Regions from separate parts of the Rothia sp. 18CD1-1 genome, predicted to be linked through region 2. Evidence: predicted binding sites of a transcription regulator. Region 2 holds the regulator's gene; the other holds the start of a gene.
What was found. Region 2 encodes HspR, which represses chaperone genes until heat shock. Its sites were predicted from a motif close to AAGTTGAGTCNNNNNGACTCAACTT; they were not measured.
Positions count from the first base shown of each region.

Region 1: clpB (ATP-dependent chaperone ClpB) is a predicted target of HspR. The motif match lies at 10,950-10,974, and genes of this name have one in related genera.

Region 1 covers NZ_JBUZLI010000007.1:37,006-52,020, forward strand. Annotated here, with positions in the region: gene purF (amidophosphoribosyltransferase) at 1-675, shown strand, start outside; gene purM (phosphoribosylformylglycinamidine cyclo-ligase) at 672-1,787, shown strand; gene ACS1BR_RS05950 (DUF3073 domain-containing protein) at 1,945-2,160, opposite strand; gene ACS1BR_RS05955 (carbohydrate-binding domain-containing protein) at 2,464-4,035, opposite strand; gene ACS1BR_RS05960 (polyphosphate polymerase domain-containing protein) at 4,083-4,985, opposite strand; gene ACS1BR_RS05965 (DUF4956 domain-containing protein) at 5,129-5,725, opposite strand; gene ACS1BR_RS05970 (Sir2 family NAD-dependent protein deacetylase) at 5,869-6,834, opposite strand; gene ACS1BR_RS05975 (SDR family oxidoreductase) at 6,871-7,617, shown strand; gene ACS1BR_RS05980 (NADPH-dependent FMN reductase) at 7,629-8,201, shown strand; gene clpB (ATP-dependent chaperone ClpB) at 8,240-10,849, opposite strand; gene ACS1BR_RS05990 (SRPBCC family protein) at 11,063-11,503, opposite strand; gene ACS1BR_RS05995 (RrF2 family transcriptional regulator) at 11,512-11,994, opposite strand; gene ACS1BR_RS06000 (NAD-dependent epimerase/dehydratase family protein) at 12,003-12,584, opposite strand; gene ACS1BR_RS06005 (hypothetical protein) at 12,721-13,296, opposite strand; gene ACS1BR_RS06010 (HAD family hydrolase) at 13,338-14,009, shown strand; gene ACS1BR_RS06015 (Dps family protein) at 14,126-14,626, shown strand; gene ACS1BR_RS06020 (hypothetical protein) at 14,980-15,015, shown strand, end outside.
Region 2 covers NZ_JBUZLI010000001.1:34,799-49,813, forward strand. Annotated here, with positions in the region: gene ACS1BR_RS00205 (ECF transporter S component) at 1-307, shown strand, start outside; gene ACS1BR_RS00210 (ABC transporter ATP-binding protein) at 318-1,916, shown strand; gene ACS1BR_RS00215 (energy-coupling factor transporter transmembrane component T family protein) at 1,913-2,713, shown strand; gene ACS1BR_RS00220 (aminotransferase class IV) at 2,795-3,676, opposite strand; gene ACS1BR_RS00225 (multidrug effflux MFS transporter) at 3,716-4,978, opposite strand; gene ACS1BR_RS00230 (nucleoside/nucleotide kinase family protein) at 5,017-5,604, opposite strand; gene ACS1BR_RS00235 (low molecular weight protein-tyrosine-phosphatase) at 5,608-6,213, opposite strand; gene dnaK (molecular chaperone DnaK) at 6,508-8,340, shown strand; gene ACS1BR_RS00245 (nucleotide exchange factor GrpE) at 8,343-8,927, shown strand; gene ACS1BR_RS00250 (DnaJ C-terminal domain-containing protein) at 9,081-10,040, shown strand; gene ACS1BR_RS00255 (heat shock protein transcriptional repressor HspR) at 10,044-10,472, shown strand; gene trmB (tRNA (guanosine(46)-N7)-methyltransferase TrmB) at 10,636-11,391, shown strand; gene ACS1BR_RS00265 (hypothetical protein) at 11,485-11,892, opposite strand; gene ACS1BR_RS00270 (amino acid permease) at 12,177-13,643, shown strand; gene ACS1BR_RS00275 (HNH endonuclease family protein) at 13,640-14,395, opposite strand; gene ACS1BR_RS00280 (TY-Chap domain-containing protein) at 14,527-15,015, opposite strand, start outside.

The DNA of each region.
Region 1 (15,015 bases), on a different contig from region 2:
ATTCGGCTAAAGCTCAACCCGCTCAAATCGGTGGTGGAGGGTAAGAGGCTGATTGTTGTCGATGATTCCATTGTGCGCGGTAATACTCAGCGGGCCCTGGTGCGTATGCTGCGTGAGGCCGGTGCCGCCGAGGTGCACGTGCGTATTTCTTCTCCCCCGGTCAAGTGGCCCTGCTTTTACGGGATCGATTTCGCGTCTCGATCGGAGCTGATTGCCAACGGTCTAACCGTTCAAGAGATCGGTCAGTCTCTGGGTGCTGATTCGCTGGGGTTTATCTCTCAGGACGGCATGATAGCCGCCACCAACCAGCCGCGGTCTGACCTCTGCACCGCCTGTTTCACCGGGAATTACCCGATTCCTATCCCGAAGAGGATCGGGAAGAACCTTTTTGATACCGGTAGCGATACCGGCGGCCCGCTGTCCAGCTCTATCGCAGAGGTAACCGCCGAGCGTCCGGTCGCCCACAAACCCGAAAACGCCCGTGCCGTCTCTATTGATACCCGGTCCGGTAGCAAAGATTTTGACTGTAAGGTTCCCCCGCGTTTTTCTGAGGTTGAGCCGCCGGGGCAGTGTAATCCCGGCCCCGATACCGAGCTGGAGGATTTTATTCTGCCCCAAGATACTGTGTCCGCCGATTCCCTGCCCGCTACCGCCGAGGAGAGCAACCAACCATGAGCGAGTCCAAGAAAGTAACCTATGCCTCAGCAGGTGTTGATGTGGAAGCCGGCGACCGCGCCGTTGAGCTCATGAAGGGTGCTGTGCAGGCGACCCACGGTGCCGGCGTGGTGGGCGGAGTGGGCGGTTTTGCCGGCCTCTTTGACCTCTCGGTACTCTCCGGCTATCGCAGGCCCTACCTGGCGACCTCCACCGACGGTGTGGGAACCAAAGTGGCGATCGCGCAGGAGCTGGATATTCACCACACCATTGGGCGGGATCTCGTGGGTATGGTGGTTGACGACATCGTGGTGACCGGGGCCCGACCGCTGTTTATGACCGACTATATTGCCACCGGCAAGGTGGTGCCCGAGCGGATTGCCGATATTGTGCGCGGTATCGCCGAAGGCTGCTCGCTTGCCGGCACCGCGCTGGTGGGGGGTGAGACCGCAGAGCACCCCGGTCTTCTGTCCGAGCACGAATACGATCTGGCCGGGGCGGCCACCGGTATTGTTGAGGCGGACGAGCTGCTGGGTCCCGACCGTGTGCGCGGAGGCGACATGCTGGTGGCCATGGCCTCCTCCGGGATTCATTCCAACGGCTACTCCCTGGTCCGGCGGGTTATTGATGTGGCCGGCTGGGGCCTAGAGCGTCACGTTGACGAGCTTGGCCGCACCCTGGGCGAGGAGCTGCTTGAGCCCACCCGCATCTACACCGCCGATTGCCTGGATATGATCGAGGCGTTCCCGGATCACGCCCCTGGCGGGGGTGTTCGCGGGTTTTCGCATGTGACCGGCGGGGGGCTTGCCGCTAACCTGGCGAGGGTGCTGCCGCGGGGCACCGTAGCGCTGGTGGACCGTTCCAGCTGGCAGGTGCCACCGATTTTCCGGCTGCTGGGTGACCTGGGTTCGGTGCCGCGGGCCGACATGGAGCGCACCCTCAACCTGGGTGTTGGCATGGTCGCGGTGGTTGCCCCCGAGGTTGTGGAGGCGGCGGTTGACCGTCTCAATCGGCGCGGGGTGCCGGCCTGGATTCTGGGTAGTGTCGCCGAAGATGACGGCGGTCATGCCCACAGCCCCGACTATGTGCAGGGGGCCAAGGGCGTGGACGGCGGTGCGGCGGTACTGCTCTAGCCTCACGGTTCTCCAGAGGAGAACCGTGACTGTCCTGTGCCGCGGTCGCCCGGCGACGGGAGGCCCACCGCGGGGGTGTTTGGGGACGCAAAAACAGCCCGTGCACTGGTGCTCGGGCTGTCATGCCTGCGCCGGAGGTACAGGGGTGGTCTAGCCCCTAGTCCTCATCCGCATACTTATCGGCGTATTTGTCGATATACTCCGAATAGTCGTCCTCGTCATCGTAGCGATAGTTCGAGGCTGGTTGAGATGAATTTTTCTTCTTAGCTCCGCTGAGCTCGCGTTCGAGCGCAGAGTAGTCGGTCTCGGGGCTGTAGTATTTCATCTCCCGAGCCTGCCGTGTTGCTTTAGCCTTTTGACGGCCGCGCCCCATGGCGTGACCCCCTCTTTATCCATCGTTTCCGTCTACAGCCGACCTGCCGCCGTGCCGTAGCCACCGGAATTCTTACAGTCTTTCCGTGTCTAGGGTACATGTTTTTTGCAATGTATGCAGAATGTTTTCTCCCTATCCGAGATTTCTTGGGACTGTTGACCAATATTTGCGGTACCGCCACCGCGCGGCGACTGTTCCATACCATTTTTTATGTGTTTCGTTACACGGGTGTCGGCGACGGGGCGGGGGCCCGGTGCCGGTTTCCCACCGGTGGGAAACCGGCACCGGCCGCCTCCTTCGCGACTAGGAAGCGGTGACGGTGGTTGCCTCGCTGCCGTTGACCTCAACCGTGTAGGTGCCGCCCGGGGTGATCCCCTCTGCGGTGGCAAAGAAAAGCCGGGTACCTTTATCGGTGACGGTGTAGGTTGCCACGGTGTTACCGCTGGAATCGACCACCGTCACCGTGTCCCCGGTTGAGGTTGAGGACAGGTTGGTGGTTGCAATGTATCCCCGGTTGTCGCTGCTCGGGGCAACAAACATATCCGAGGTACCACCGGCCACAATAGTGCCACCGGTCACCGTAAACTCGCCGGCCGTGTCAAAGACACCGTTGCCGCCGCTTGACGGACCGTTGAGGGTGAGAACTCCTCCGCTCATGGAGGCGGTGCCGTTGGAATCAAAGCCGTCACCCTCGGCGGTGATATTCAGGCTGCCGCCGGTGATGGTGATGGAAGCGTCTTCCACCTGTTCCATACCGCCGCCCATGTCAGCCGGTGCCTGGCCGCCCATATCTGCGGGGGCATTTCCGCTCATGTTCGGCGGGGTATCCCCGGGGCCACCGGAAAACATGCCGGTGTCTGTCGAACTTTCCTCACCGGTCTCATCGGTATCGGGCACGGTGGCATTGATTCCGTCATCGGTAGAAGTTACCGCTATCTCTCCGCCGCTCACCGTAATGTACTGGGCCTCGATACCCTCGTTTGACTGCGTGACGGTCAGAGCCCCACCGCTGATTTCGAGTTCTTTCTCGGCCTTGAACCCGTCGTCGGCTGCCGTAATGGTCACGGTACCGCCGGAGAGGCGCACCCAGCCGCGCTCTTCATCGGTGGAGTTGGTCGACTTGATGCCGTCTCCCCCGGTGGCGGTCGCGGTCACCGTACCGTCGATTATGTCAACGTAGTCCTTGCCCTTGATCGCGTGGTTTTGGGCGGTGACCTCCAGGGTGCCCGAGGCGATCACCAGGCCGTCGCGGGTGGCTACACCGTCGTTATAATTCCCGGACACTTTCAGGGTGCCCTCTCCGGCCAGGGTGAGGTCGGCGCGGGAGAAGATAGCCGCATCGGGGTCTTCATCGGTTGCCGCCGCGTAGCTTGAGCCGTCAGAGATACTGTTGGTGCTGCCCGATACGGTGTAGATGACTACCTCGTCGGCGTTTTCAATGTCTACCGCTGAGCCGTCCGTGTTGGTGATTGCGGCGTTGTCGAGGATCAGCCTCACTGTATCGTTGTCGCCGGCGTTGACCACGACCTGCCCGTCGGTCAGGGTGCCCGTCAGGCGGTAGTTACCGGCGGCGGTAATGGTGATCGCGTTATCGTCAACGGTTACGCCGTCGCCGGAAGTAGGGTTGGAAAGATCAACGGTGGTCACCGACGAGTCGTCCCAGGTGAGGTCATCGCTGTCGTAGTGGGTGTCGTACTTGATAGTGCTGGCCCCTGTTTCGGTTGCGGTGCTGCCGGAGGTGGTGGTAGTGGCGGTACCGGTCGATGCCGTGGCGCTCGCGCTGGTCGAGCTGCCGGAGGCGCAGCCGGTAAGGCCCACCAGCCCTATGAGCGCTGCCGCGGTAACCGACGTGGTGATTTTATGGTTGAATCTCACTGATATTCTCTTTCCTGTTGGGGTTCTCTGTACTGTCCGGGGCCGTCCTAGGCGGCGTAATTGTGACTCGTCAGTGTGGCACCGGATTCGGTGTCCACCGGCTGGAGGTTGAGGTTTCGGGAAATGGTCCTATTCCACTTGTTTGAGGGCAGCCGGTGGTTGAGGGCTGCCAGGCCCGTGGCGAATTTTGAGATTTTGCTGGGGCGGACTCCGGCTCGCCACAGGTGCTTATCGGCTACCGAAGGGGCGGTTGAAGATTTGGTTTCGATGATAACCATGCCCTCGGCGGTATAGCCTGCCCCCACCTCAAATCGGGAATTGGGGGTCAGAGCAAGCGCGCTCAGGGGGGTCCACACCAGGCCCGTGTCAATGGTCATGCGCGAATCCACCGGGTTGGTGTCGCTGGCGGGTAGAAAAACGGTGGTGCGTCGGTAGGCGGTGGCCAGTACCGGCTGAAACTCGGTTGCCGGGCAGTCGATCATGCCGCGCAGGGCCTCCTCCACGTAGTCCGCACCCGCGGTGTTGAGACGGTCACGGTCCGCCCGAGGGTAGGGGATCCGCTCTTTAACCGTGGCCGCCCGCGCCCCCTCGGTTTTGACCTCAAGAAAAGTGTCCCCGGTATCGACGTAGGTGCGGGTACGGATCTTGTACCGGTTACGTCTGCCGTGGGCGGCCAACCGGTAGCTGTCCAGAGTCCGGTTATCGAAGTAGACCGAATCGTAGGCGAAGTCTCGCGAACCGTCGATGGTCAGCACCGCCGCCCGGGCTGGAAGCGTTGCCAGCACCCGGGCCGCATAGTTGGCGTCCACAATGTACTTGCGGTCTGTCCTGGTCTGCATGGCGGCTTTTGCGTTGAGCTCACCCAGGCTGATACCGGGCCAGAATGGGGCTACCAGAGCCGGGGTCTGGGCGGAACGCTGTCTCCGTGTTAGAACTGCGGTGGCATTCATGTGTCTACTTTCTTTGGTGTGGTTGTGCTGCACGGTGGGCTAAGCATGTGTCTCTTGTTTTAAGTCTGGTGGTCGAAGCTATGTCTCAGCTGTGGCGGACTTAGGGCAGAGATATGACCCTAAAAATTTTTCTAGCCCGTCCGTTACACCTGCGGTGCGGCGGCGTGCTGGGTGCGGGAGTTCTGCCGTAGTTTTTTGTCGGCGTTATAGCGGATATCGGCCACGGTTTTGTCGTTGATCAGGTCGAGCTCGCTCACGTTGACCGTCACGATTTCGTAGCCAATCTGGTCTTGCAGGTAGATTTTGAGCACCGCTTCATCGCTGATCGCACGGTCTACGGTGACGGTTTGCGAGCGCAGGTTGGCCAGGATTTTGCCGGAGTCAACGCACAGCATGACCAGCAGCATCAGTGCCACAAGTACTACCGCCATGCTCACGGGTTCAAGGCCGATACCGGTGAGTAGACCCAGAGCTAGGGCAGCAAAATAGTAGGCGACTTCTCGCTGGTCGAGCTCGGTGGAGCGTAGGCGGATGATGGAGAGCACGCCGAATAGCCCCATGCCCATTCCGGCGCTGGTGGCGTCGGCGTTGGCCAGGGCCACGGTTACCGCAAAGACCCCGACGTTGATCACCAGGTAGGAGACCACCAGGTCGCGGCGGCGGTGTCGGGTCACGTACATGGTGCAGAGGATGAGGATTGCTGCGAGGTCGAGGGCTAGCATCATGAAAAAGTTGTCCATGTGAGAAGTTCTCCGAATTCTAGGGGTCTGGCTGCAAATGGTTGCCTAATATCCAGATTCTTCTCATTTGCTGTGTAGAACCTATGACCAGCTTAGTGCTCAGTTATGAAAACAATTTTTGGGTCGAGATATCTGTTTCTGCCCTAGATGAGCTGGGCTAGGGCCGCGGCTGTGTCGGTTCGCCACAGGTAGGTGGCGCGTGTGTCGGCCCGGCCGGGTCCGCCATTGATGATGCCGATCTCCCGGTTTTTCTTGGCGGCGTCGAGCACCAGTTTGAAACCGCTCATCACGGCAAGAGAGCTGCCTACCACCAGGAGGGAGCGGGCTTTTTCCTGCATTTCTTGCACGCGTGCCTTGCGGTCTTGGGGCACGTTTTCACCGAAGTAGACCACATCGGGTTTAAGCCTGTTTGAGCCGCACCGGGTGCAGCCCACCATGGTGAATTCGGTGATGAGGGAGTCCGCCAGGTTCACGTCGCCGTCGGGGTTGACCCGTAGTTTCTGGTTGTCGAGCCGGGCCAGGTAGCCGGGGTTGGCTGCCTCCATGCGCTGATCCATCTGTGCGCGGTCCTCGTGCTTTCCGCACATGAGGCAGATAACCCGCCCCAGGTCTCCGTGCAGGGCCACCATCTTGCGTGAGCCGGCCCGCTGGTGTAGCCCGTCAACGTTTTGGGTGACCAGCCCGGCCAGGCTACCGCGGGCCTCCAGCTTGGCAATGAGGTAGTGGGCGGCGTTGGGTTCCGCACGTCTCATGCGCCGCCAGCCGACGTAGGAGCGTGCCCAGTAGCGCTGTCTGGCGCTGTCATCGTAGCGGAATTCTTGGTAGGTCATGGGGCGGTGGTCTTTGAGGGAGCCGTTCCGGCCGCGGTAGTCGGGTATACCCGATCCTGTGGAAACCCCGGCGCCGGTAACCAGCAGCACCTTACCGCGGGAGAGCATATCGGCAATTCCCGCGCGGGCCGTGTCCGGGTCCTGGGGTGTGGCGGTCTCCTCGACTACCCGCTGAATGGAGCGCAGCGCAGACCGGTGGGCGGCCGCTATGTCGGGTCTGTCCAGGGGTTCCCGGTCCCCTGCGTAGTTTGAGGCTCGGGGGGAGGATTCAAAATTCACGGGTTCTATTATTTCAAATAACGTATGCTCGTAGGTATGTCTACGATTGCTGTTGCCGGGGCGACCGGTTTTATTGGAAAAAGTGTGGTCCTGATTGCGCGGGCAAGGGGGCACCGAGTGGTTGAGTTATCGCGGAGTGGCGGCATTGATTTATTAACCGGTGAGGGTCTTAGCCGGGCTCTTTCCGGTGTTGATGCCCTCATCGACGTTTCGCAGGTGGTTGATCCTCTTGCCGAAGACACCCGCACCCCTATTCTGCAGGCCACCGATCATCTTCTCACCGCGGCACAAAAATGCGGTGTGCAGCGGCTGGTTATGCTCTCCATTAACGGGGTGCAGAAGCCGAGCCTACAGCGGTTTCCCTTCTACCTCTCTCGCTATGAACAAGAAAATATGGTGTTGGGCTCCGGTCTGCCCGCAACCGTGGTGCGCAGCGTGCAGTGGTTTGAGTTTGCCCTTAACCCGGCGGCGACGGTGGAAACCGACTCGGAGGTGCGGGTACAAAACTGGGCTATTCAACCTGCCGCTATGGACTCTGTGGCGGGGTTTTTGGTGGGGTCAGCCGAGGGTGTCCGCGGTGAAGATGTAATTACCGTAGCCGGCCCGCACAAGCTCACCCTTCCCCAGCTCACCTGCTCTGTCCTGGAGGCCCGCGGTGATTCTCGCCCCGTGGTGGCCACCTCCGCACCACTGCCGGCACTTGAGGACGGCAGTCTTTATGCTCCCGATAGCGCCCTCATTCTGGAGCCTTCGCTGGATAGATGGTTAGAAGAGCAGGTATAGGAAGGGTCCCCATGAAGAAGATTGCTGTTATCGGCGGTTCCACCAGGCCCCGGAGGCTGAGTGAGCAGCTGGCCCGCTGGGTAACCGACGAGCTCAATACCCACCCCGGAGCCCGGTATACCTATATCGATCTGCGCGAGGTGAACCTACCTTTTTTCGATGAACCCTACCCGCCCCGTATGCAGAACTATCAGCACGAACACACGCGGAAATGGGCACAGACCATCGACTCTTTCGACGGTTTTGTTTTTGTCGTCCCGCAGTATAACCACGGTTACCCCGCGGTGGTAAAAAACGCTATCGATTTTCTTTCGCTGGAGTGGAAGGGGAAGCCGGCTCAAATCCTTGCCTACGGTTTCCACGGGGGTAACCTGGCGGCTGAGCAGCTTGAGCAGGTGCTCACGGGCCTGGAGATGAGGCCCCTTCTACCCCATATTCTTTACACGCTGGGGCGCGATAATCTCAGTGATTTTACCTTTGTTAACGTCCCCGAAATTTTTGAGCCGCTTGTTGAGCCTCTGAGCAGAACCCACGAGAATCTGCTCGCCCAGGCCTCCTCGCACTCCTCACAGGGGCGGGGCTGAGTGAAGGTAGCCCCGCCCCGTGAGGGGGCTTCCCCGGTCTAGTCTCGGTCCTCTTGTTCCAGGGCGGTAACCACCAGGCCGTCGGCGGTGACATCGGGGTTGACATCTACCCGGGCCGTGTCTCCGTCGTGAATTGCTCCCGAGAGAATACCGCGGGCCAGGCGGTCCCCCACCTCGGTCTGCACCAGGCGGCGTAGCGGGCGGGCACCGTAGGCCGGGTCGTACCCGGTCAGCCCCAGCCATTCGGAGGCCGCCGGTGTAACGTCCAGGCTGATCCTGCGCGGTTCCAGGCGCTGGGCCATGGAGGCGATCTGCAGATCAACAATCCGTGAGAGGTCCTGAACGCTGAGGGGTTCAAACATCACAATGTCGTCGAGCCTGTTCAAAAACTCCGGTTTGAAGGACCCCTGCACCACATTCATGACCGCTTTCTCTTTCTCCTCCTGGCCCAGGTCCTGGTCCACCAGGAACTGGGACCCCAGATTAGAGGTCAGAATGAGTATCACGTTGCGGAAGTCCACGGTGCGGCCCTGCCCGTCGGTCAGCCGGCCGTCGTCGAGTACCTGTAGCAGAATATCGAAGACATCGGGGTGAGCCTTCTCAATCTCGTCGAGGAGCACCACCGAGTAGGGGCGGCGGCGTACAGCCTCGGTCAGTTGACCGCCCTGGTCGTAGCCCACGTATCCGGGAGGGGCACCGACCAGGCGGGAAACGGTGTGCTTCTCGGCGTACTCGCTCATATCGATACGAACCAGGGCGTGCTCGTCATCAAACTGGAATTCGGCAAGCGCCTTGGCCAGCTCCGTTTTACCGACACCGGTGGGGCCCAGGAAAAGGAAGGATCCGATGGGGCGGTCGGGGTCGGAGACCCCGGCGCGGGAGCGGCGCACAGCGTCGGCAACAGCAACAACCGCCTTTTTCTGCCCGATCAGACGCTTACCGATCTCCTCTTCCATGTGCAGGAGTTTCTCGGTTTCTCCCCGAAGCATTTTACCGGCGGGTATGCCCGTCCAGGAGGAGATCACCTCGGCGATATCATCGGCGGTCACCTCTTCTGAGACCATACTTTCCGTGCCGGCCTTGTCTTCTTCAGCTTTCTGCGCATCGTGCAGTTCGCCCTCCAGGGCCGGAATTTCTCCGTAAAGGATACGTGAAGCTTCGCCCAGGTTTCCCTCCCGCTGGGCAACCTCTGCCTGGGACCGCAGTTCGTCGATCCGGTTTTTAATATCTCCTACCCGGTTGAGTCCTGCCTTTTCTGCTTCCCAGCGGGCGTTGAGGGCGTCAAGCTCTTCTTTCTTGTCGGCCATCTCGGCGCGCAGGTTGTCCAGGCGCTCAATGGAGGCCGGGTCGGTTTCATCTTTGAGGGCCAGCTCTTCCATGGTCAGCCGGTCTACCTGCCGGCGGAGCATGTCTATTTCTTCGGGTGCCGAGTCAATTTCCATGCGCAGTCGGCTGGCCGCCTCGTCGATCAGGTCAATCGCCTTGTCCGGCAGCTGGCGCGAGGGGATATAGCGGTTGGAGAGGTTGGCTGCCGCCACCAGGGCTGAGTCCGCAATAGCTGCCTTGTGGTGGGCCTCGTAACGCTCCTTGAGACCGCGCAGAATACCGATGGTATCTTCCACGCTGGGCTCCCCCACATATACCTGCTGGAAGCGGCGTTCCAGGGCGGCATCTTTTTCGATGTTTTCGCGGTACTCGTTGAGGGTTGTTGCACCGATCAGGCGCAGTTCACCGCGGGCCAGCATGGGTTTGAGCATGTTACCGGCGTCCATGGAACCCTCGGAGGCGCCGGCTCCCACCACCGTATGAATCTCATCGATGAAGGTAATGATCTGCCCCTCAGATTTTTTGATTTCGTCGAGTACGGCTTTGAGGCGTTCTTCAAATTCACCGCGGTATTTAGCGCCGGCGACCATGGAGCCGAGGTCGAGACTGATGAGGGTTTTACCGCGCAGAGATTCGGGCACGTCGCCGGAGACCATGCGCTGGGCAAGCCCCTCGACCACGGCGGTTTTACCCACGCCGGGTTCACCGATGAGTACCGGGTTGTTTTTGGTGCGCCGCGAGAGCACCTGAACCACTCGTCGTATTTCTGAGTCGCGGCCGATCACCGGGTCAAGTTTACCCGCACGGGCTACCGCGGTGAGGTCGGTACCGTATTTTTCAAGAGCCTGGAAAGTGCCTTCGGGGTCCGGGGTGTCCACGGTTCGGTCTCCTCTTACCTGCGGAATGGTCTCTTCAATGGTCTGCGCACCGGCCCCCAGCGCTGCTAGGGCTCGCGCGGTGGAATCGTCGTTGGAGGCAAGGCCCAGCAGAATCATTTCGGTTGACACAAAGGTGTCTCCGAACTGCTGTGCCTTGGTTTGGGCGGTTTGTAGGGCGCGCAGCGAGTCGCGGCTGAACTGTGCTTGGTTAACGCTGGCCCCGCTGGTTTTTGCCAGTTTTGAGATTTCGCCGGAGGCGGCTGTCGAAACCGCCTCGATATCTACCCCGGCGGCCTTGAGCACCGCAACCGCCACGCTTTCGCGCTGGTCTATGAGGGCTTTGAGCAGGTGGGCGGGTTCGATACTGGGGTTGCCGGCGGTCTGCGCGTTCATGTTTGCGCTGCTGATAACTTCTTGCGATTTGGTGGTAAATTTTGCATCCATATTTTTCTCCCTATCTCTGTGTCTAACGTTCTCTGTGAGGCCCGGGCCGAGTGTTGCGGCAGGTTCTTCCCACCTCACCATGCGCCCAAGCAGAATAACTAACTTGAGTCTATATCACTCAACCCAGGTTGACAAGAAACCGACACATTATTTTCCACAAATTTATCCGCATAGATTGACCACAAACCGCCGCCCGCAGTTAAACGGCGAGATTTACCCGAGACTACGACTGGCGGCTTTCATAACAGTGGAGTAGAGTCTAGCCGCAATACGGCAGGCCAGCGCAGATACCTGCGGGCGCAGGATAGGAATCGGGACATCAATATGAATTTCCCATTCAACCCGGGTGCCACCTTCGGGTAGTGAAGAAAACCTGACTTGAGTAAAGTCCTGTATGACCGGAGGAACGGAGGATTCCACGCGGTAGGTGATGGACCGATCGAGAGTAATTTCTGTTATCTGCTCGCGGTAGATTCCGGCGAGCATGTAGATAGTGCGTCGACTTCCAGCCCCTAGACCCCGGGGCTTTACAGGATCACCGAGAGTCACCTTGGCAACCATGAGTGAGGCAGTGTAGTTGGTGCTGTCCACAAACCACTCAAAGGTTTGATCCGGGGGCGCCGGGTAGGTGCGGCTAATAGTTATCTGTGACATGGCTGCTGTTACCGTTTCGGCGGTTTGCCAGCTGCGTGTGACACCCAGTCAACGGCTCCCTTTTCCAGGGCCTCGGGGGTGAGAAGTTGGTCGAGAGTGAGGGCGCCCAGCCGATCTTCAAAGGCGCGGGCCGCATCCTGAAAAGTAGTTGTCACCCTCTCCAGACTCTCTTCAAGGTGCTGGCCCGGCTCAAAGACAGCGCGAGCCAGCAGTGCCGCCGTAGAGGGGGCCTCAAACCCCTCAAGGGAGGTAAAGACATTGGCGAAGGTGATATCCGCAAGCGGGCGAGCAAGCTGGTAGCCGCCGTCCCTGCCGGGCAGGGACCGAATAAGCCGGGTGCTCGCCATGTGTTTGAGGATTTTTTTAAGGTAGGAGTCTGAAACATCGAGGACACGGGCCAGGGTTCCGCTTTTGACGGGGGCATGCCCCTCCTGGGAGCCAAGCACGAGCAAGACAAAGAGGGCCTGCTCGGTACTGCGGTTCATCTTCATGAGAATCCCTAGCGGTATAGGCGGGTGAGCTGGGCTACGAGGTCGCGAGCCACCTCATCCACCTCAACGGGTTTGAAGGTAGCGGAGAAAAGGCCAAGGAATTTGAAGACGGGGACCATTCTGGCCATAGCGTCGGAGCGTCCACCACCGTAGATAAGGGTGGGCTCAACCACGGCGACGGGGAGGTCGCCCGAACGCAGCTGGTCGATCATATCGGCCTTGGTGGCGGTAAATTTTTTGGGGCCGAGCCTACCACCAATGTATCCCAGAGCAGTGGCACCGCGTTCGGCGGCAAGTTTCTGCATGTTCTCCACGGGAAGGATATTGATACTGCGATTGTCTTCGTCATTTTTGCCGGGGCGGCCGAGGAAGTTGACGACCGTGTCGATGTGCTCGGGTAGGGCTGCGGCAAGAGAGTCATAGCTGGTAGCGTCTGCGGTGATGGTGGTAACTCGGGGGTCGGTAAGCCGATTGGCCCCGGAGCTTGAGACCGCGATGAAATGAGCCCGGGGGTCTGCGGCGAGCCATTGGCGGGTGACTTCGCGGCCGAGGTATCCGTTGCCGCCGAGTAGAACGTGGGTGGTTGTCATGGGGTTTCTCCTGAATGCTATGAGATAGATATTTAATATCTATGGATATAGATTATCCCTTTTTCTTGCCCCGCGCAAACACCTTCACACACTCAAGGGCGCCGGAGCGCACCCAAAACATACCGACCACATCGGACTAGTCGCCCAAGAAGTCGTATGCGCTCTGCTGGCGGGCAAGCTCCTCTTCTTTTTCCTCGGTGATGCCGGCGCTGAGCTTGCGAGAACGCGCCTCTTCTCCGCGCGCCACAAAAAACAGCGCAAACGCGGCCACAAAGGTGAGTATCCCGAAGGTGTTTCCGAACCCCGCCGAGAGCCCTATAAAATCCTCTCCCAGCAGGTTGGCCGCTGCCGAGACCGTGCGCCCGCCAATACGGTCGGGGCAGAGCAGACCAAAAATAAAAGCCATCAGCCAGGCAGTCACCTGAAGGTAGGCGATCATCGGGGTTGTACCCGCACCCGGCCGGTAGCGCCGGGCGTCCCGGTAGCTATAGAAGGCGGCGCACAGTAGCACCGCTAAAAGTAGCGGCCCGAAGGTGAGCGCAAAAATCGGCACCAGCTCGCCGCCAGCACCAAAGAGTATTCGGCCGGCGGTAATCCACAGTGCAGAAAATACCGCCCCCGGCACCGAGAGGTGCAGGGCCGCTCGGGTAAAGATACCGCCCCTCGGTGCGGGACGATCCAAGGTTTGGGGAATAGCTTGTTTGACGCTCACAAGATAATCCTAAACGTGCCGGTTCGCGGTAGGGTGGTTCTATGAGCTTCACCGATTCTGGCATCGAAAAACCCGCGGCCATTCTGTTTGACCACGACGGCACCCTTGTTGACACCGAGCCCATCTGGGAGAGGGCAAAGCAGAAAATCAGTGAAGAGCACGGAGCCACCTGGACCACCGCGGACACCCGCGCCGTTCTGGGCTATTCTATTCAAGTTACTCTTGAAAGGCTCCAGCAGGTGGGGGTAGATCTACCGCTTTCCGACATCGAAGAGAAACTCATCGGTTATATGCGGGAGGCTTTTTCCGAGTCCACCTACGACTTTCTACCCGGTATTCCGCAGCTGCTTGCCGAGGTGCGCGAGGCGGGTATACCGGCCGCAATCGTCACCAATGCCACCACCGCGGTGGCGGAGAATACTGCCTCTAAGGCTCCCGGCGTTTTTCAGGCCGTAATCGGCGATCAGCAAACCAGCCACCCCAAACCGCATCCGCAGCCCTATCTTCTGGCGGCAGAGGCGCTGGGGGTTGACCCCACCCACTGCATTGCTGTTGAGGACTCACCCTCGGGTGTACAGAGTGCCACCGAGGCGGGGATGAAGGTTATTGTTTTACCGGGCGAGGTTCCGGTTCCCGAAGGTAGGGGTAACCTACGAATTAGCCACGACAGGCTTACCCTTGAGGAAATACTTATTTTGAATAACTCAAAATAAAGCTGGTTTTTGGGCTCTTATTTTGATAAACTAATAACTACCGGCGGGGAGGTCCCACAGCGGTAGTCACCGTTTATCTCCGCCCCAAACACCGCAGTACAAGGAAAGGAAAATCCGTGTCCAAAGCAGCAAACTTTACCGTCCCCGGTCTCACCGAGTCATCGGGACACCAGGTAGCAGAAATATTGCAGCTTCGCCTGCACTCCATGAACGATCTTCAACTTTCACTCAAGCACGCCCACTGGAACGTTATCGGCCCCTCGTTCATCAGTGTTCACGAGATGATTGACCCGCAGATTGACCAGGTTCGTAATTTTGCCGACGAACTCGCCGAGCGCATGGCCACCCTGGGGGTCTCCCCCAACGGCACTCCCGGCGATTTGGTGAAGAAGCGCTCCTGGAGCGACTACTCCGTGGGCCGGGCAGATACCCAGACTCACCTGAAGGCTCTCAACGAGGTCTACACCGGTGTAATTGAGGATCACCGCGCGGCTATCGCTAAGGTAGGCGACATCGATCCCGTGACCGAGGACCTGCTGATCGGCCAGACCGCGGAGCTGGAAAAATTCCAGTGGTTTGTTCGCGCCCACCTCGAAAACGCAGAGGGCGATATTTAAGAGACCGCACCGCACCACCTATAGGCAAAGATAGAGAGAAAGCGTCCGTTAGGCCCCCGCCGACGGACGCTTTTCTCTGCCCGGCGCGACCCGGAAAGCAGGTCGAGTCAGCCACCGATGTGCGGATTCTTAAAAATTCTTGACGAAATTTTCAAAAAACTCTTGACGCACAGTATACTGACAAATAGACTCGTAGGCAACCGGTAAAATATTCTATCGCCCACCGCCATAAAGGTACTTACTAAAAAATATGCGTATTCACTTGAACGCACCGGGTAGCAGACTTTTACCCGTGATAAGGAAAGTAAAGAACGCGATTTCTACTGGATTCTTTCTGAGGCAAAGGAGCTTTCATGAATATATCTCTACAGGAGATTACCCATTCTTTT
Region 2 (15,015 bases):
TTCGTGGACCGCGGTGCTATCGGGTCTTGTGCAGGGCATCGGGGCCGAACTGGTTTTCGCTGTCTTCTTCTATCGAGTCTGGAATATGTACAGTGCCCTGGCCGCCGGTGCCGTGGCCGGCCTAGCAATGGGTGTCTCTGAAATCGTCATCTATTATGCCGCAGAAATTTCCGGCCCCAAGGCTCTGATTTACACGGTGTGTGCGGCTCTCTCGGGCGCGGTCCTGGCCGGCTTATCGTCCTGGCTGCTGGCCCGGTCGCTGGCAAAGACCGGGGTGCTGTCTTCCTTTGCCGCGGGGAGAGGGTAGCACGCTAGGCATGGGGGATCACCTTTCTTCTGCCGCCCGTATCGAGGCGGTTGACTGCGGCTGGCACTACGCCGGCAGAGAGAAACCGGCCTTTTCCCGTCTCAATTTTGTGATTGATCCCGGGCAGAAAGTGCTCCTGTTGGGGCCCTCAGGCGCCGGCAAATCAACCCTGCTTCACGCCATCGGCGGAATAGTCCACGATAATGACGGCGGTATTTTACAGGGCAGCCTCACCGTGGGTGGACTATCCCCTCGAGAGGCAAGGGGGTCTGCCGGGTTGATGCAGCAGGACCCGGAGTCTTCGGTGGTGCTTTCCCGTGTGGGGGACGACGTTGCTTTCGGGCCCGAGAACCTTGCCGTGGATCCCCGGCAGATCTGGCAGCGGGTGGAGCAGTCCCTGGCGGCGGTGGGCCTGGAGGATCTGGCGCTTGACCGGCCCACCTCGAACCTTTCTGGTGGTCAAAAACAGCGTCTGGGGCTTGCCGGTATTCTTGCTATGCGGCCGGGGGCTCTGCTGCTCGATGAACCCACCGCAAACCTAGACCCGCGGGGTATGGAGCGGGTGCGGGACTCGGTGCTTGCCGCTCAGAGGCTTACCGGCGCTACCCTGGTGGTGGTGGAGCACAGGGTTGGGCTGTGGGCGCAGCATATGGATCGTGTTATTGTTCTGGGCCGTGACGGCGGTATCGCCCACGACGGGCCGCCGGGGGAAGTGCTTGATCGGGCAGCCGGTGAGCTGGCTGAGGCCGGTGTCTGGGTACCCGGTCTGCGACCCGAAACCCCGAAGGGCCGGGACGTGACGGGTGAAGTCCTTATTCGTGCCAGCCGGCTGAGTGTAACCCGCGAGTATCCCCGGCGGAAAACAATACGGGCGCGGCGCAGAGAGCTCGCCGCCGGCAGGGTCCCGCGGCTTGATCTGCCGGCCGTGGCGTCGGGGCTGGATTTTGACGTGAGAGCCGGCGAACACCTGAGTATTGTGGGGCACAACGGTGCGGGTAAGTCCACCCTGGCACTGACCCTGGCCGGGCTGCTTTACCCGGCAGGTGGACAGCTGGTGGCAACGCGTCCGCTGAGGTCTCTGATCCCCGGGCAGAGGGCGCAGGACCCGGGGGCAGACATTGCTGGTTGGAGTCCTACAGATGTGATATCGCGGATCGGACTGGTTTTCCAGCAGCCCGAGCAGCAGTTTATGAGGGCCACGGTGCGCGAGGAACTGGAGTTTGGCCCCCGCCGCCTGGCGCGGGTGCGCGGGCAAAGAGTTGATGAAGATCAGCTCCGCAGCCGGTGCGACGACCTTCTCGACAGGCTGCGGTTGGGGGGCCTTGAGCAGGCAAATCCTTTCACGCTTTCGGGCGGTGAAAAGCGGAGGCTGTCGGTTGCTACCGCCCTGGCCACCGAACCGCGGGTTCTGATATTGGACGAGCCCACTTTCGGTCAGGACGCCAACACCTGGCGGCAGCTTCTCCACCTGGTGAAGGAGCTGCTCGATCGGGGGACCGCGGTACTGTCGGTAACCCACGACCTTGATTTTGCGCGGGCGGTTGGTGGCAGAGCTCTTCTGCTGGGCGGCCCGAAGAGCGGGCACGTGTGCGAGGTGGGGCAGCTGTGATAGATACTGTGGTTCCGGTTGGTCAGAGTCAAAGCGGGGCGGTGAACCTGAACGCCGGGGTGAAACTGGGGGCCACCTTACTGCTGACGTGCGCCCTGGTGGTGGTTAAAGACTGGGTGAGTACAGGTTCTATTCTTCTGCTTGAAATGCTGTTTTTGGCCCTGTGGGGGGTGAACCCGGTGAGATTGTTGGGCCGGTTTTGGCCGGTCCTGTTTGCCACCGTTTTTTCGGGCTGGTCAGTTTCGCTACTGGCCGATAAAACCGGTAGCACCGTGATCGAGCTGGGTTTGATATGGGTGACCACCGATTCTTTATTGACCGGTGCCGCCCTGATGCTGCGTGGGCTGGCCATGGTACTGCCGGGGCTTTTGCTGATCTCGACCACCGACCCCGTAGATATTGCGGATTCGCTGGCGCAGACGGTGCGGCTACCGGCCCGGTTTGTGCTGGGGGCCCTGGCAGCTTTTCGCCTGGTAGATCTGATGCTTGATGAGTGGAAGACCTTGGGACAGGCGCGGCGTGCGCGCGGTGTGGGATCCCGGAGCAACCTCTTTGGGCGGGTTCACACCTTGGGAGGGCAGGTGTTTGCCCTGCTGGTGCAGGCCATTCGCAGGGGCAGCCGGTTAGCCATCACCATGGAGGCCCGCGGCTTTGGTGCCGTGAAGCAGCGGACCTGGGCGCGCAGACCCACCTATTCTCCGGCTGATCTCCGGTTTGTGCTGGGTGTTCTGGCGGTGATCCTTGCCGGCTATTTTATTGCCCATTGGGCCGGTAGCCTCACCTTTATCTGGCAGTAGTATCCGCTTTATCCATTGAGCTGTCACGGTCTTTCGGACCGTGAAGCTTCAGGCGCCCTCTGTCCGCGGGGTTAGCTGATTCTACGGGGAGGTCGTGAGGTAGCCTAGAAGCTGCTCGGTTGTCCGGGCGGAGGACGCCAGCGGGGTGCCATTCAGGTGTGTTACCGGTGCCAGCAGCCGGACCGATGAGGTCAGCCAGACCCCGTCTGACTCATAGAGGTCCTGCGGGTAGAGCGGTCCGAAGCCCAGCTCCCAGCCGTCGCGGCGGGCGGCAGAAAAGATAGCCCCCTGGGTGGTGCCGGGTAGGATACCGTGGTTGGGCTCCGGGGTGAGCAGAGTTTTGACCCCCGCAAGGGTTTTTGCCACCAGAACCGAGCTGGTGGCACCCTCGAGAATACGCCGGTCTTTGGTCACAAAAATTGCCTCATCGGCACCCTGCTTCTGCACGTAGCGCAGTACCGCCATGTTGAGGGCGTAGGAGAGGGTCTTGGCTCCGGTGAGCAGCCAGGGGTAGGAGCCGTCGTCTGCCGGATCGTGCCCGCGCGGTAGGGTGATAGCCCGCACCCCCGAAACACGCTGGTCCAGGGTTTTCTGCGGTGCGGGGGAGACGGTGACCCAGCAGTGCGGGCCGGCTTCGGGGGCCCCGCGGGAAATGATGATCTTCACCAGGTGTTCCTCGCCAACCGCCGTGCGCGGGCCGGGCTCCGCGGCGGAGAGAGCGAGGTCAACCGCGGCGGCCAGCGCTGTTGAATCGGGGCGGGGGAGCTCTAGCATTCGGGCAGACTTCGCTAACCGCTCCAGGTGCGCCTCAAATTTTCTGACGCGGCGGTCGGCAGAAAGCATGGTTTCAAACACGCCGTCGCCGCGGGTGAGCCCCTGATCTTCAATGCTGATAAGAGGCTGTGAGGCATCGACAAGCCTGCCCGATGGGTAGCCACTGGAGAGCATCACTACTGTAGTCATACTCACCATTAAACCTTGTTTTGGGAAGGCGACCAGCACCTACCGGAGTGTGATGTCTCCGGTCTTGGGGCCGCCGCTGTGGAATTCCGCTCCCTCCTTGGTCCAGTCACCGTAGCGAATTGGGGTGGTGAACAGGGCGGTAGCAGAGGCCAGGGAGAATCCCAGCATGGTGAGTGCCATGGGCATGGTGGCAGAGGTCCCTCCCAGGGCAACCAGGGCTGGTACCAGCGCGCCGATGATTGACTGTACTGTGCCCAGGGAGGCGCTGGCGGACCCCGCAAGCCGCCGGCCCTCCATGAGGGCCAGGGAAGATGCGTTGCTGAAAATGAGCCCGGCGGCACAGGTGTTCAAAAAGAGCAGCACCAGGGTGGCCTGTAGGTTGGGGCCAAACACGAAATCGACGGTGAGCCCGATACTCACGGACACCAGCAGAACGACACCGACGGTCAGCATCTTACGCATGGACACGCGGCCTACCAGAAAAGTGACCAGTGAGCTCATGCCCACAATACCCACCGAGTTCATCCCAAAGACCAGGGTGTACTGTAGCGGGCTGAGCCCCAGCACGTTTTGTAGCACGTAGCTGGAACCGGAGACATAGGCAAAGAGCGTGCCGAAGGCCAGGGTGGAGGTGAGCATGAAGCCGCGGAAACGCGGTATTGCCAGTACCTCAGGTATGCCCCTGTACGCAGAGAGCACCGATCCTTTTCGGCGCCGCTGCGGCGGCAGGGTTTCTGTGAGGGCGGTAAAGGTGAGGATCATGGAGGCGGTCATGAAGACGGTGAGTAGCCCAAAGACTGCGCGCCAGGAGGCGAGTTCAAGCACAAAGCCGCCGAGTACGGGGGCAAGAATGGGGGCAAACCCGTTGATCATCATCATGATTCCCATGAGCTTTGCCGTTTGGTTTCCCCTGGTTGAGTCGGCAACGATGGCGCGGGCAACCACCAGCCCGGTGGCCCCGGCTATACCCATGATGAAGCGGGCGATAATCAGCAGCTCGATAGTGGGGGCAAAAATACAGGCCAGCGCAGAAAGCCAGCTGAGCACCACTCCCACGTAGAGCGGGCGCATCCGCCCCAGTTTGTCGGAGAGGGGGCCGGCAACAAACTGGCCGATAGCCATGCCCACCATGAAGGCGGAGAGGGTGAGCTGGGTGAGTGAGGCGGTGGTACCCAGTTCGTTGGTAATGGTGGGTAGTGCGGCGAGGTACATGTCGGTGGCAAGCGGCCCCACAGCGGTGAGCAGGGCTAACGATACTAGCGAGAGTTTGCCAATGGGAGGGAGGTTTGTTTGTGCGCTCACGGTTATTTTCTGGTGCCTCCTTGGGCTGGGTGTTGCGGTCACCGGTGGGGTGGCGGCTGGGCTGAATCTTCTGAAGCGTGGAGAAGCAGATTAATTTTACCCGCTAGGGGGCCGGTGGCTAGCAGCCTTTCTTCCTGTGCGGCCCACATCTCCCAGTAGGGTCGGAAGAGTTGTCCATCACGGGCTAGAGCCCTTTTCTTTCTTGCGGGGGCGGGTAACTCGATCCAGCAGGAGATGTCGGCTTTGCCCTGGGCGGCCCCCACTCCCTCACAGATCAGAACAGTGGCGGGCGCGACCTTTTGTACGTGGGGGCCGGTGGGTTTGCTGTCCCGCCAGTCCCAGCCGTAGTACACCATGGGTGTACCGGAGGCCAGGGCCAGCGCGTTCCTCTTCCACTGGGCCACACCGGCGGCCAGCCCGCCCCAGCCCTGGTAGAGGTCCTCCATATGGAAAATATCGTGGGCCAGAGCAGCTGCCGTGAGCCGGTCCGACAGGCGGGCGGCCAGGGTGGTCTTGCCGGCACCGCTTCGTCCGTCGATAGCAATGACGTAGGGTGCGGTATCGGTGAGCCTGATGCCGGTGGTGATGGCGTGCAGGAATGCCTCCGTATCGGTAAATTCGTGCACGGATCAGTTCTCTGCGGTGTCGTTTTTGGCTCGCGCGATGACCCCGGGGACGGCGTCGCGGATCATGGTAAAGGTTGTGTAGAAATCTTCTTGGTCGCCGTACCAGGGGTCGTAGATCCCCAGCGAGTCGTGCGGCTGCTGGGCGAGTGCCGGATCGAATTCTCTCATGAGGTGTACCTTGGCGCGGTCTTCTGTGGTGGGAGCCATGCGTGTGAGTGCCCTGTAGTGGTTGAGATCCATTGCCAGAATGAGGTTGTGGTGCGCAAAGTCACGGGCGCGGAACTGCCGGGCGCGGTGGGCACCGGCGTCTATGCCGACCTCGGCGAGTACCCTGTGGGCGCGGGAGTCGATGGGGTTGCCCACCTCTTCCGCGGTGATTGCCGATGAATCTACCTCGAGGTCTAGCCCGGCCCTGCGGGCGGCGTCGCGAATGAGGTACTCGCCCATGGGGGAGCGGCAGATATTTCCGGTGCAGACTGTCATGATTTTGTACATGTAGCTATCTTTGCACGGCCGCACCCGTGGGGGGCTGTTGTGGGTGAGCTCGATGGGGCCGATCAGCCTGCCCGGCAGGGTGCTGCCGCCGTACCTTGAGCGCGTATCGCTCAAGATTGAGCCTTGTTCACCGAGAGCTGATAATTGTTCTAACGGATTCTCACAAGCCCGGAAAATCAAGGATTCCCTCGACCCTTCGGTCCCCGAAAAATTATCCTGAGCTATAAAAAATCATAAAAATTGAGCTAACTTAACTCAACTCTATTGACATTGGCCCAAAACGTGGGAAACTTGATAGCGAAGCAAAACGCAGACCGGACCCCGCGCGGTAGGTATAAGCCAGGAGGTAGCGGCAGCGACTTGCGATAAAACTCAAAAGAAAACATCTATATCAGGAGAAAAAATTTTATGGCACGTGCAGTAGGCATTGACCTCGGTACCACCAACTCTGTTGTGGCAGTACTCGAAGGTGGCGAACCCACCGTTATCGCGAACGCCGAAGGCGCTCGCACCACCCCCTCCGTCGTTGCTTTCAGCAAGGACGGCGAAGTCCTCGTTGGTGATGTGGCAAAACGCCAGGCGGTTACCAACGTCGACCGCACCATTTCATCGGTCAAGCGGCACATGGGTACCGACTGGTCGACCGAAGTGGACGGCAAAAAATACACCGCCCAGGAAATTTCGGCCCGCACCCTGCAGAAACTTAAAGGCGATGCCGAAGCATTCTTGAATGACTCGGTCAGTGACGCGGTGATTACCGTCCCCGCCTACTTTAACGACGCTGAGCGGCAGGCTACCAAGGAGGCCGGCGAGATCGCGGGTCTCAACGTGCTGCGTATCATCAACGAGCCCACCGCGGCGGCACTGGCTTACGGCCTCGAAAAGGGTAAAGAAGATGAACTGATTCTCGTCTTCGACCTCGGCGGCGGAACCTTTGACGTTTCACTTCTTGAAGTGGGCAAGGACGAAGACGGCTTCTCCACCATTCAGGTGCGGGCAACCTCCGGTGATAACAGGCTCGGTGGCGATGACTGGGATCAGCGGATCGTTGACTGGCTGTTGGAGCAGGTCAAGGCTAAGACCGGTGCGGACCTTTCCAAGGATAAGATTGCTCTGCAGCGTCTGCGTGAAGCGGCTGAGCAGGCTAAGAAAGAACTCTCATCGGCCACCTCCACCAACATTTCCCTACAGTACCTCTCGGTAACCCCCGAGGGCCCCATCCACCTGGACGAGAAACTGACCCGCGCTAAGTTCCAGGACATGACCAAGGATCTGCTGGAGCGCACCAAGAAGCCCTTCAACGACGTGATCAAAGAAGCCGGTGTGTCCGTCTCCGATATTGCGCACGTGATCCTGGTGGGCGGTTCAACCCGTATGCCGGCCGTATCCGAGGTTGTTAAGGAATTGACCGGTCGCGAACCGAACAAGGGTGTGAATCCCGATGAGGTGGTGGCTATGGGTGCGGCTATCCAGGCCGGCGTGCTGATGGGTGACCGCAAGGACGTGCTGCTCATCGACGTCACCCCGCTCTCCCTGGGTATTGAGACCAAGGGCGGCGTGATGACCAAGCTGATCGAGCGCAACACCGCTATTCCGACCAAGCGCAGTGAGACCTTCACGACCGCCGAGGACAACCAGCCGTCAGTTTCGATTCAGGTATTCCAGGGCGAGCGCGAATTCACCCGCGACAACAAGAACCTGGGCACCTTTGAGCTCACCGGTATTGCCCCGGCTCCGCGCGGTGTGCCGCAGATTGAGGTGACCTTCGATATTGATGCTAACGGTATTGTGCACGTCTTTGCTAAAGACAAGGGCACCGGCAAGGAGCAGTCGATGACCATCACCGGCGGCACCTCCCTCTCCAAGGAGGATATCGACCGCATGGTCAAGGACGCTGAGGCCCACGCCGAGCAGGATAAGATACGCCGTGAGGCAGCCGAGACCCGCAACCAGGCGGAGACCGTTGCTTATTCTGTCGACAAGCTCATCGCGGATAATGCCGACAAGCTGCCCGAAGACGTCAAGACCGAGGTGCAGGGCGATGTCGACGAGCTCAAGAAAGCTCTTGAGGGTGAAGACGACGACGCCGTGAAGGCAGCCTACGAGAAGCTGCAGGCTTCCCAGGTCAAGCTGGGCGAGGCGATCTACGCTCAGGCGCAGGCTGCTGAGGCTGACACCGCCGGTGAAGAGGACATCGAAGACGCAGAAGTAATCGATGACGACGAGGAAAAGAAGAACTAACCATGTCTGAGAACACCAAGGGGCAGCAGGGTGAGGACCCTCTGGAAGACGCGTTCAACGCGCCCTCCGCGGAGGGCCACCCCGAGGCTGAGGATGTAGCTGAGGAGATTGTCGAGGCCGACGAGGCCGCGGCGGAACCCGGGGACACCGAGGAAGCACTCAGCGAACATCAGAAGCTAGCTGCTGAACGTCTTGATGACCTGCGTCGCCTTCAGGCGGAGTTCACCAACTTCAAGAACCGTAGCGGTAAAGAGAAAGAGCAGCTGCGCGAGTTTGTGATTGCCGATCTTGTGTCTGCACTTTTGCCGGTGATCGATGATATCGACGCTGCCCGCAGCCACGGTGATCTTGAAGACGGCCCCTTTGCCGCTATCGCCAGCAAGCTGGAAGAGACCCTGGGTAAGCACGGCCTGGAGCGCTACGGTGCTGTGGGTGAGCCTTTTGACCCCAAGGTGCACGAGGCGGTAATGCAGCAGCCCACCTCGGAGGTGGAGCCGGATCATATCGCGATGGTTCTGCGCAACGGCTACCGGGTGAAAGACCGCGTGGTGCGCACTGCGCAGGTGGCAGTGGCTACCGCTGAGTAGTGAGAAGCTGGTTTGTGGGCGGGTATGAAACGCAGATGCGGGTTTCGTATCCGCCCATTTTTTCCGCATATATGCCGCCGGTGGGTGGCAGAAAAGATAGTAAATTTATAAGAATCTTGAAAGAACAACCGTCTAACTGAGAGGAGACGTACTATGGCTAGTGAAAATTGGCTCAATCAAGACTTTTACAAGGTGCTGGGCGTCTCCGAGAACGCCACAGATGCCGAGATCAAGAAAGCTTACCGCAAACTGGCGCGTCGGTATCACCCGGATCAGAATCCCGGTGATGAGGCGGCAGAGAAGAAATTTAAAGAGGTAACCGAGGCCCACCAGGTTCTCTCCGATAAGAAGGACCGGGAGGAATATGACCAGATCCGTCAATACGGTGCGGCAGGGTTTGCGGATCCCCGCGGTGCCGGTTTCCCCGGAGGCTTTGGTGGGGGGCAGAATGTGCATTTTTCTACCTCCGGTGACCAGAATATTAATATTGAAGATCTTCTTGGTGGTCTTGGCGGCATGTTTGGTGGCGGGTCAGCTCAGGGTTTTGGGGGGTTTCAGCAGGCTCCGCGTAGGGGGGCAGATGCCGAAGCCCAGGCGCGGATCAGTTTCAAGGATTCCTTTACCGGGGTGTCCATGACTTTAGCCCGCCCCGACGGCACCGAGGTCAAGGTGAAGATTCCCGCCGGTATTAAAGACGGGCAGAAGCTCAAGCTGCGCGGTAAGGGTATGCCGGGTCCTGCGGGGGCCGGGGACCTGGTTGTTCACGTGCAGGTTGACTCCCACCCGGTTTTTGAGCGCGAGGGCAATGATGTGCTGGTGCGTTTCCCGGTGAGCCTGAGAGAGGCTGTTGAGGGCGCGGTGCTTGAGGTTCCCACCCCGGACGGCAGCAGGGTGAAGCTTCGGATGAAAGCGGGCCACCCGTCGGGCCGTAAGATGCGGGCTAAAGGGAAGGGATTCAGCACGAAAAAGGGCACGGGGAACCTGATTGTTATTCCCCAGGTTCAGGTGCCGCACAACCTTTCAGATGAAGCTCAAGAAGCATTCGACCGCTTTACCCGGCTGGCCCCCCAGGACAATGTTCGGGCAGATTTGATGAGTAAGGTGGCGCGGTAAAACATGACTCTAGGATCGGACAGACCTGTTTTTGTGATCTCGGTTGCCGCGGAGCTTGCGGGGATGCACCCGCAAACCCTGCGCCAGTACGACCGCATGGGTCTGGTGCAACCCTCACGGGCTCCGGGACGCGCCCGCCGCTACTCTCAGCGCGATATTGAGAAGTTGCAGGAGATTCAGGAGCTCTCCCAAGCGGGTGTCTCGCTGGAGGGGATCAGAAGGATCATGACCCTTCAAGATCAGGTGGAGCAGATGCAGGCCCATGTGCAGGATCTGATGGACCAGCTTCAGCGTACCCAGCAGAAGCTCGCCGAATCATCGAGGGTTTTCGCGGCGGGAAGCGGCGGCGATATCGTGCACCTATCCCGCGGTCAGCGGCCGGCGGCCGGCTCACACGCCGTGGTACTCTACCGTGACAGACGGAAGGTATAAACGTCTGCCCTGCTTGCAGACCCATCTCACGTATAGTGGTACAGGCTTGTCGGTGTGGGCCTGGGTCCCTTCCGCCGGCACCGGCTACCATCACCGAGGAGAGCTTGTGGAAACCAAAAAACAGAAAGCGGCGCAAGAGGCGCACACGGCTGAGGGCGGAGACCTGGCTGGGCGGGAGGTCCCTCCCGCCTACCATAGGAAACCGCTCTCGTTTGTGCGCCGAGGAGACCGCCTCACCGGCCGGCGCTTGGCCGCCTGGGAAAAACACGCTGCGGACTATGTCCTCGATATTCCGCGCGACATCACTGATACGTCTGTATCGGATACGGCATCATTTGACGCCGAGAAAATATACGGCCGTGATGCTCGACTGGTCCTTGAGATAGGTTCGGGGCTGGGGGAGGCAATTGTGCACAGGGCCGCGCAGCTGCCGGAAACCAACTTTCTGGCGGTTGAGGTCTATACCCCCGGCATCGCGGACCTGATCCGCAAGGCAAAAACCGCCGGAGTGACCAACGTGCGGGTGGCGCAGGCAAACGCGCCCGAACTGCTCGATAAGATGCTGGACGCAGGCTCGGTGGACGAACTCTGGGTATTCTTCCCCGATCCCTGGCATAAGACCCGCCACCACAAACGCCGACTCGTCTCCACCGATTTCGCCACCGCGGTAGCCCGGGTTCTCAAACCCGGAGGTGTCTGGCGGCTGGCCACGGACTGGTACGAATATGCGCTGGTTATGCGCGAGGTGCTCGATGCTCACCCTGACTTTGAGAACCTACACTCCGGTGAGCGCACGAGTCCTGAAGACCCGGTGGGCGGTTGGGCCCCGCGCTGGGAGGGACGCGTGCGCACCTCCTTCGAGAGGAAGGCCGAGGAAGCCGGGAGGACAGCTCACGATCTCACCTACCGGCGCCGCTAGGGGCATACCCGAGATTCCCCTGCCCACACCGGGGAACACGCACAACGGGGACCCACCTGCCAGGTAGGTCCCCGATCTCTCTATCCGTGGTTTTTATTTCTTCTTACGCGAGAAGAGCAGGGCCAGGCCCGCGCCGAGCATCACAACGTCTTTAGCCAGTGCAGTGCCCTGCTGGGAGGGGCGGATACCGTCATCGAGGGTCATGCTGTCATCGCCAAAGTACATGGTGAGCATTCCGGCCGAGAACGCGGTGAGACCGAGACCCACTAGTTTTGCCGGAACCAGGGGGCACAGCAATGCCGCGCCGAGGGCGGTCTCGGAGGCGGCCAGTGCCTTACCGAAGGTGGTGGGGGACAGCTTCTCCACCTGGGGCACGCCGGTTTGAGCCATCTGCTGAAGGTAGCTGTAGGTGTCCTCGTCCAGGGAGAGCTTGCCGATACCGGAGTTGAGGATCAGGGCGCCCGAGGTGAGACGCAGCGCAGCATTAGAGAGTGAAGCCAAGGGTATTTTACCTTCCAAGACACTAGTAGTTCACAGTTCCTGTTAACTTTACAAGGAAAATATCTAAACTCCTAACATTCCGCACCGTCACCGTATCGGCTGCGGGCACCACCCGGGGACAGCCGCCGACAGCGACTTGAGGTGGCAAACTACCCTAACCCGGGGTGGGCTGGCGCGTTTAAGTTATCTTTACCTCCTTGAAGGGGCTAGAATTGACCACTATATGATGTAGGACTCGAAGCAAGATAAACAAGATAACAGCATCACATACCTTGGGAGGCCTCATGCCGAACACACAAAATCACAGGGACCCTAGTGGCCATCAGCTCCAACGCGGGCTGAGTAACCGGCACATTCAACTCATCGCCATCGGCGGCGCCATCGGTACCGGCCTGTTCATGGGGTCCGGCAAAACCATTGCGCTCACCGGCCCCTCCATTCTCTTTGTCTACATCATCATCGGTGCGGCTATCTTCATGGTGATGCGCGCCATGGGTGAAATACTGCTCTCCAACCTCAAATACAAATCCTTCTCCGACTTCGCCTCAGACATTCTGGGCCCCGGCGCCGGATTTTTTGTGGGCTGGTCCTACTGGTTTGCCTGGGTGGTAACCGCTGTAGCGGACGTCATCGCAATCACCGGATACACCCAGTTCTGGTGGCCCGAGATTCAAAAATGGATACCGGCCCTACTGGTGATCGGGCTACTTCTTGCCCTCAACCTCCCCTCGGTCAAGAACTTTGGAGAAATAGAGTTCTGGTTTGCCCTCATCAAGATCGTGGCAATCATCGCTCTGATCGTGGTGGGGGCAGTCCTGATCGCCATCAGCTTCACCCCAGAAAGCGGGAACACCGCACAGGTCTCCAACCTGTGGGAGCACGGCGGCTTCTTCCCCAACGGCGCCATGGGCTTCCTGGGAGCCTTCCAAATCGCGCTCTTTGCCTTCTTTGGCTCCGAGCTGGTGGGGACCGCAGCGGCAGAGACCCACGACCCCAACACCACCCTGCCCAAGGCAATCAACGCCGTCCCGGTTCGTATCATCACCTTCTACGTGCTCACCCTCGCCGTGATCCTCATGGTGACTCCCTGGACAGAAATCAACCCCGAAACAAGCCCCTTTGTCGCCATGTTCAGCCTGGCCGGGTTCGGTATCGCCGCTTCCGTCATCAACTTTGTGGTGCTTACCTCGGCAACCTCGTCGGCTAACTCGGGTATCTTTTCTACCTCCCGCATGATCTACGGCCTCTCGGAAGAGGGCTCAGCCCCCCGCTTCTTCAGCAAGCTGAGCGCATCGGGGGTACCCCGCAACGCCCTCTTCCTCACCGCGGTCCTGCTGCTCTCCTCACTGGTGCTGCTCTACTCGGGAGACTCCGTGATCGAAGCGTTCACCACGGTCACCACGGTTGCGGCTATTCTCGCGGTCTTTAGCTGGGCCATGATCCTCGTCTGCTATATCGTCTACCGCAAGCGTTTCCCCGAACGCAACGCGGCATCGCACTACAGGATGCCCGGCGGCCTGGTGACCACCTACCTGGTGCTGGCTTTCTTCCTCTTCATGCTCTACGTGCTCTCCCTCTACGAAGACACCCGTACAGCGCTCTTCATCATGCCCGTATGGTTTATCCTGCTGGGCATCGGCTGGTACTTTGTGCGCAAAAACCCCGCCCGTATCGCCAAGCACGAGGCGATACAGCAGGAACGCACCTCAGAGATACAGATCATCACGCCCGAAAGAAAAGACGACAACTAGCGGGTTAAGGCATAGTCTGAGCGATAGGCGGGCTGATCGGGGCAGGTACCTAAAACCTCCTCCATCACCCGCTTTTCCTCCGGCGTCACCCACAACCGGTAGGCGGACTTCACAGAGATCTGCCGGGCCACATACTCGCACCGGTAGCCGGACTGCGGTAGCCAGCGGGAAGCGTCGCCGTCTGACTTTTCGGTATTGGCTGATTTAACGGTTGCCTGGAGATTGAGCGGGTCGTTAGCGAACAGGGCGCGCTCCTGCTCGTTGAGCAGGGTTGCACCGGTCTGCCAGGCGTTGGAGAGCGCCACCAGGTGGTCTACCGGAACCTCGGCACTACTGGATTGGCCGCGGGTAAAATCAACGGTGACCGCCGTATAGGGGTCATGAAGGGTCCCCGTGAGCACCCGACAACGGCTATCGCGGGTAATCGCGGAGAGGTCGCGGGCGAGAATATCATTGCGGGTATCGCAGCCGTTATTGTCGGTATCCTGCCAGGCTTCACCAAAGTGTGTGCGGGCGTAGCCGGTTTTCTCCCCGGCCTGCCGTACCTGAAGGGAATTGAGAACCGCGATCGCTGTGGAATAGCGGTGTACGGTGCCGGACTCAAACCCGGTGCCCACCCGCGTGCCCTCACGCGATGAGGGGCCCCGGTTATGCGACTCCAACCAGAAAAGAGAACACACCAGCAGGATCATAATAAAGATCAGTAGCGGCCACAGGCGCCTCTTTGGCGGTAGCCGCTGAATGTCCCTCAACGCTTGCCGGCCGGCCCGGCGGGCCAGCTTTTTGTTACGGCGAATCAGGGCCTCGGTGCGTGAAACAGAACTGCCAGCGATCGTGTATCTCCTTAGCCAAACATAGATAACCGCACCGGAGGCACTGCCCGCTAGCGGCCTAGCCCGGGGGCCTCGGCATCACCGGGATGAGCCGGGTCATCCGACTGAAAATAGTCGGGTCGGATACATCCTAGCCCAAAACGCACAGCATCAACCAGGGCGGAAGACGCGGCAGAAACATCAAAAAAATTCTGGCTCCAGGCCTGCAACCCGGCCTTCTGAGGCTCAAACCAGCCGTGTTCGCGCAGATAATCGGTGTCATAGTTGGGCGGAGAGACAAAAAATTCTTCGGCTGCGGTCACCTCGCAGAGATAGCCGGCGGGGGAGCGCATAATGCGCAGATACGGGGTGTAGTCTTTAGCCTCCACCGTGTGCGGTGAAATATAGTAGACGCGCATACTCTGGTTCCAGGGCAACCCCCGCAAACGACTGCGCAGCACCGCGGTGAAATCATCCCAGGCGTGCTCTTCTCTCTCGGCTGTAGACCGGGCCGGCGTCTCCACCACCCCGATCCCGTGGGCATTGAGCTCGTCGATACC